Regions from separate parts of the Caldanaerovirga acetigignens genome, predicted to be linked through region 2. Evidence: a T-box and tRNA genes for the amino acid it is inferred to sense, from the RefSeq annotation. Region 2 holds a T-box; the other holds one or more tRNA genes.
What was found. A T-box is a leader RNA that pairs with one kind of tRNA and senses whether it is charged. The one in region 2 lies ahead of ileS (isoleucine--tRNA ligase), so its partner is inferred to be a tRNA-Ile.
Positions count from the first base shown of each region.

Region 1: it has a tRNA-Ile gene. The T-box ahead of ileS (isoleucine--tRNA ligase) is inferred to sense a tRNA for this amino acid. The anticodon was not compared.

Region 1 is NZ_FRCR01000011.1:40,055-43,386, reverse strand. Features, by position in the region: gene BUB66_RS09085 (M42 family metallopeptidase) at 1-881, opposite strand, end outside; tRNA gene BUB66_RS09080 (tRNA-Ile) at 1,050-1,126, shown strand; tRNA gene BUB66_RS09075 (tRNA-Thr) at 1,133-1,208, shown strand; tRNA gene BUB66_RS09070 (tRNA-Tyr) at 1,217-1,303, shown strand; tRNA gene BUB66_RS09065 (tRNA-Lys) at 1,315-1,390, shown strand; gene BUB66_RS09060 (CheR family methyltransferase) at 1,856-2,644, opposite strand; gene speD (adenosylmethionine decarboxylase) at 2,920-3,294, opposite strand.
Region 2 is NZ_FRCR01000007.1:6,375-9,706, forward strand. Features, by position in the region: gene ileS (isoleucine--tRNA ligase) at 1-1,730, opposite strand, end outside; T-box leader at 1,802-2,020, opposite strand; gene BUB66_RS06485 (bis-aminopropyl spermidine synthase family protein) at 2,063-3,139, opposite strand.

The DNA of each region.
Region 1 (3,332 bases), on a different contig from region 2:
TGCATTGCCCAGGCATCGGTACCTGTTGCCGATGGTTCGGGATTCAATTGATACGGTATGTTATAATCTTCAGCGATATTTTTCAATCTTTCATAAAGCTTGGGATGGATGTTAGGTCCCAGAGCTATAGCCGGCCCTTTGCCCAATTTTTGTGTCTCTTCTTCTGCAACATCCGCCATATTTCCGTGACACACGTCCACAGCCACACCTATATCGGGACATAAGTGATATGTACTTACTATTGCTCCTCTTAACCCTACTTCCTCTTGTACAGTTGCCACTGCATAAACTTCTGTAGAAAATTGAAGTTTATCAAGTTCCTCCAGACAACAGATTATAGCGGCAAGGCCGGCTCTGTCATCCAATGCGTTTCCGGCGAAACATCCATTTAATAATTCTACGGGTTTTCTTTTAAAAGTTATTACGTCACCTATTCTAACCAATTGCTTTACCCTTTCTGCCGATAAGCCAGTATCTATAAACATATCTTCCGATTTAAGAGCTTTATTTCTCTCTTCAGGTTCCTGTATGTGAGGCGGTTTGCTTCCGATTACCCCTAAAATTTTCTCCCTTCCGTGAATTATTACCTCCTGTGCAGGAAGTATGCGATGGTCTATACCTCCTATATAAGAGAAACGAATAAACCCCCTTTCGTCTATCTGCTTTACCATCAAACCGATTTCATCCATATGAGCTGCGAGCATAATCTTTACTTTTGCATTTCCAGGTCCCTTTCTGCCTATTACATTTCCCAGTTTATCCACTCTTACATCATCGCAATACTTTTTGAATATTTCCACTAAATAACTATTAGTTTTGAACTCAAAGCCAGAAGGCATTTCTGCTGACAACAGTTCCACGAGCGTTTCTTTCAATTTCAAATTCAACCCCTCCCCTCAAATTTATTATTTCTACAATTCTTTCCTCTTTTCCTTCATTATGGGATAAAATAAAATGACTGAATCAAAATCTGGTCGAAAAAATTTTTAACACAAACATATTGACGAAAATCCAATTTTATTGTATACTTTAAATTGCGTTCAGCGAAAGGGCCCATAGCTCAACCGGTCAGAGCAACCGGCTCATAACCGGTCGGTTCTAGGTTCGAGTCCTAGTGGGCCCACCAATTTTTGCCGACGTAGCTCAATTGGCAGAGCGGCTGATTTGTAATCAGCAGGTTGCGGGTTCGAGTCCCATCGTCGGCTCCATAAAACGTGGAGAGATTCCCGAGCTGGCCAAAGGGGGCAGACTGTAAATCTGCTGGCGCACGCCTTCGGTGGTTCGAATCCACCTCTCTCCACCATCGCTTAATGTGGGCCATTAGCTCAGCTGGTAGAGCACCTGACTCTTAATCAGGGTGTCGTGGGTTCGAAGCCTACATGGCCCACCATTTTTTTATGTACAAGGGTTTGCGGTTTAGGAAATTTATTCTAATACTTAATCAGTTGCTCACAACACACGCCGCCTTCCTAAAAAATCACCTGCGGAGGTGGTTCATTTTTTATGTCTGCTCTAGAGAAACATCATTTTGCATTTTCAAAGATGGCATTTTCTATTTCTTCCACCATCTGCTGCTGAAAAACATCGGAATGATAAATTCTAACCTGCTCACCACGAAGCTCAGCCAGAACCCCGTTCGACAAGCGGCCCTTCTCGATGGCCGTAAATATTACTGTGATTCGAAGTCAGATAAACGGCAATTTTTTTCTTTTTTAAAAAAGATTTTAGGTTGCATACCCAAGTTTTAATAATTAAGAATAAATTAATTAAGATAATTTGCTGAATGATCAAAGTCATTGATGTGTGGTGATTCATATTAAGCGACAAATGTGCATCTTAGAGTTTCAAAAGTAAATTATCTCGCCGAGCTCCCATAATTTATCTTTTTATAAAAAAAGCTTCTAATACTCTCAAAACCGTATTTTTGTGGCATGATAATCTGTTCCGTATTGCCGACAAAGAATATGCCATCATCAGCCAATGAATTATAAAATTTTCTGTAAAGCTTGTCCTTAGCCTCTTCAGTAAAATATATCATTACGTTCCTGCATAAAATAAGGTGGCAGTTTGCCGGGAATTCGTCTTCTAGCAGGTTGAGATTTTTAAATTTTACCTTCCTTTTTATTTCATCTTTTATTTCGTACTGACCTTCTTTCACCGTAAAATACTTTCTCTTTAGATCTTCAGGTACATTCACCAAGCTTTTTTCCGAATAAATTCCTAAACGAGCCGCTTTCAGCGCTTCATCATCTATATCGGTAGCGAGGATCTCTACCTTGTTGTAATTAATTTTTTCGAAAAGCAAAGCTAGAGAATACGCTTCTTCTCCGGAAGCACACGCCGAGCTCCACACTTTCAAGGTCTTCTTGTTCGATGTAAGGTGCGGCAAAATTTCCTTTTCTAGCACTTGCCACTGTGCAGGATTTCGAAAAAATTCCGACACGTTTATGGTTATGTAGTTCAAAAATTCCTTCAGGTGTTTCTCGCTTTGCTTTAAAAGCCTGAAATAGCTTATTAAGTCCGGCATGTTATTTCTTTTCATAAGAGATTCTATGCGCCTTCTCATCTGCTTTTCTTTATACAAGGAAAGGTCAATATTTGTCAATCTTTTAACGTTGATGATAAATTCCTGGTAGACGTCCAACAGCAAAACCCCCTACCACTCGAACTCACGTTATATTATATCGTACTCAACTGCACATTTAAAAAAAAAAAAAATCCATGACACACGCTTACGCGTGCACCATGGGGGCTAATATAAAGGGGGTCTTCATTCAATAATATAACCAAAACAAAAATTTTTATACAAAAACGGAAAAAATGCGCGACCTTCCGTCCACGCATTTTTTCCGTTACAGAAAACCGTATTCAAAGGGTTTTCTTCCAAAAATCAACCTATCCCCTTCCCTTTTGTCAAAATTAAAAGTTAACCACCTTTACAGGTTTTTCAAATACTCCCCTTTTAACTTCGGAGGCAGTCATATGCTTAGCCTTGAATCTTTCCGCAATGTAGTTGCACGCATCCCACGGATTAACCTTTTCTCCGCACGTAAAAACGTCTACCGCAGCATATCCTAACTCCGGCCACGTATGGACCGTAAGGTGTGATTCCGAAATCACAACTACACCGCTTACGCCCTGCGGACTGAACTTATGAAATGCAACTTCTCTTACTTCGGCTCCTGCCTCAAGTGCAGCCTTCACCATGATTTCTTCGATTAGATCCCTGTCGTTCAATACATTTTCATCACAGTCATAAATTTCTGCTAAGATGTGCCGCCCCAAAGCCTTCATTTCACTATCACAGCCCCCTTCGTTTTAAAATTAATCAA
Region 2 (3,332 bases):
TTCTTGTAGGGCGAGGTATCAAACAGCAATGTTGAAATCACAAAGAGGCTGTAGAACCATCCCCTGGTCTGATCTATGGCTTCGGATATGAAATCAGCAGGGAAGCGTTCCCTGAACACTTCTTCGTTTTCGAAAGGATAGTGGAATTGGGCAAAAGGCATGGAGCCCGAATCGAACCAGCAATCTATAACTTCGGGGACGCGCTTCATGTCGCCGCCGCAGTCGGGACACTTCAATATAACTTCGTCCACATAGGGCTTGTGCAGCTCTATATCTCCAATTGGCAGCTTGCTCATCGCCTTCATTTCCTCGATGCTTCCCACGGCGTGTTCCTTTCCGCACTTTTCGCATACCCAGATGTTTAAGGGCGTGCCCCAGTAGCGCTCCCGACTCAAGCACCAGTCTATTACGTTCTCCAGGAAATTCCCGAAACGCCCGTCCCTTATATGCTCCGGGTGCCATCCTATCTTTTGATTTAACTCTAAAAGCCTTTCTTTAACCGCCGTCGTCTTGATGAACCAACTGTTCCTGGCATAATAAAGGAGCGGCGTGTCGCATCTCCAGCAGAACGGATAGGTATGAAGGTATCTTTCGGATTTGTAAAGAAGTCCCCTCTGTTTCAAGTCCTTTATTATGCCTTTGTCGGCATCTTTCACGAACATTCCCGTCCAGGGCATGACTTTTTCGGTAAATCTTCCCTGGGTGTCCACGGGCTGCAGTACGGGGAGTCCGTATTTCTGTCCCATCCGGTAGTCGTCTTCACCGAAGGCCGGAGCTATATGAACTATCCCCGTTCCTTCGTCCATTGTCACAAAATCTCCCGTTACTACGTAAAAAGCTTTATCCTTGTATTCTTCAAAGAACGGAAATATTGGCTTGTACTTTAGTCCTGCAAGTTTTGCCCCTGGGAATTCCTCGAGGACTTTATATTCCCCTTCTACGACACCCAGCCTTTCTTGGGCAAGTATCAGACTTTCGCCGTTTTGCTCGATTTTTACGTAGGTCGCATCTTCCTTTACAGCCAGTGCCACGTTCGACGGCAGCGTCCAAGGCGTCGTGGTCCAAACGAGGAAATAAGTTCTGTCCTCGCCTTCCAGCAGGAACTTCACAAATACCGACGGGTCTTCCACTTCCTCGTAACCCTGGGCCACCTCATGGCTGGAAAGTGATGTTCCGCACCTAGGGCAGTAAGGCACTACTTTGTGGCCTTTGTAAAGCAAACCCTTCTCCCAAATTTTTTTCAACGCCCACCAAACCGATTCGATGTAGGTGTTGTGGTAGGTGACGTAGGGGTTCTCCATATCTATCCAGAAGCCTACACGCTCGGTCATCCTCTTCCATTCCTGCTCGTAGGTGAATACGCTTTCCTTGCACTTTTTAATGAACTCTTCGACGCCGTATTCCTCGATTTGGGGTTTTCCGCTTATCCCTAGCTGCTTTTCCACTTCCAGTTCTACCGGAAGGCCGTGCGTGTCCCAGCCCCCCTTGCGCTCCACTCTGTAGCCCAACATGGTTTTGTACCTCGGAATAAGGTCTTTTATAACCCTGGTAAGGACGTGGCCTGCATGGGGTTTGCCGTTGGCGGTGGGGGGGCCTTCATAGAAAACGTAGTGCGGAGCGTCTTTTCGATTTTCCAAAGTTTTTTCGAAAATCCGTTCTTTTTTCCAAAAATCAAGGATCTTTTCTTCGATGGGAACAAAGTTCATAGTAGGTTCTACTTTTTTGAACATATAACTTATATCCCTCCATCAAAAATCCTTGCAGCTTTATATTTTCCATAAAACGAAAAATCTCGCCCCAAAAAAGGGGCGAGACTGTTCCCGCGGTACCACCCTGATGGCGCCGGACGAAATCCGCCCGGCCCTCTCATTGAGATAACGGCAACGCCGTAGGCTCCTACTCCTTGCGTTTCGGGCCTCGCTCCGGGGGGATTTTCGGCCACCGGTAATCCGCCGGTCTCCCACCGCCACCGGCTCGCTTGAGGTTTCCCGGTGCTTACTTTCCCCGTCATCGCTTTTACACTTTCAATTTTTTTCTAATATACCCCACTTTTCAACCTTTGTCAACGGCTTTTGTCGGGTTTGTAAATTAAAGCCTCTTCGTCCACGTAAAGTTCGCAGGGCATGGGTCTGTTTTCGATTTTCTCAAAGCCGCTCACCGTTTCTATTCGGTACATAGAAGATCTGTACCAATTGAGCTTAGGTTTTACTTGAACGAAGGAGTAGTCATCCCTGATGCTGCCCAACAGGTAGTCCCAGTTGACGTAATGGTTGAAATTGTCGATTATATCGGTAATCGCCACTTTAAACTTGGAAAGCAGCATCTTTTGGAACTGACTCCACTTTTTTAGCGACGCCTCGGTGCGGGTCAATCCGAAATATCCGGCACACCCTTCTCCCGAAAGGCTCGAAAGTCCTCGAGTCATGCAAACCTCCAACGCCTCTATCGTCTCAGGCGGGTCGGTGTTGAAGGTGTCGAAATACCCCACGTACTGTTCCGGAAGTTTATCCCTGAAGTCGTACTTCAGCGCTTTTACAGGCACGCTGAGCATTGATGCCTTTTCGTTGATATAATTTACAAGCCTTTCGTCTATCTCCAGGACCACTATTTCTTTGGGCATCCCTGTAAGGCCCGCTGCTAAACTCAGAAGGTCGTCGTCGCCAAGCACTAAAAGTTTCTTGCCTTCAAGGTCCCCCCGTTCGGTCATAAGAGCCACTCTTGCCATAACGCTGGCAGTAGTGATGTATCCCTGGTCATAGTCTATGATGGCTTTGGGCCGGTCTACCGTAAGCTCATCGAATTTCTGCATCCATTCCTTTATTTTTTCCAATCCGATTCCGCGACCTTCACAGGCAGGGCACGTATAGTCCCTTCTTGGGGCTATGAAATTTTCCTTTAAAAATTCCTGCCCCTGCGGGGTAAGAGTAATTTCTCCTTCCTGGTCTACTCTGACAAGACCTTTTTCCTTTAGAGCGCCAATTATTTCCGCTACAACGCTGAACGGTTTTTGGGTAGCACACACTATTTCCCAAAAATGAGAAGAACTTGCAAGACCAGAAATTATTTTTTCCACATCCCTTGCAGTAGTATCGACCTTCGTCTTTTCGGTCACTGCCTCTGAAAGTTGCCTGACGTCCATTACCTCACCCCCATTATGCGATTTAAAAAGGACCCTGTATTTTACAAGGCCCTGAATAGAAAGATAAATATAATATTTGCGCGAACGGCAATAATTATATAATTTAAAGCCATTAAAGTCAAGAGCAGTCAAAATGTCGGATCGGCTTAAATAAAAATAAAATTTACATTCTGGGATTTAAATCGCATTGAGA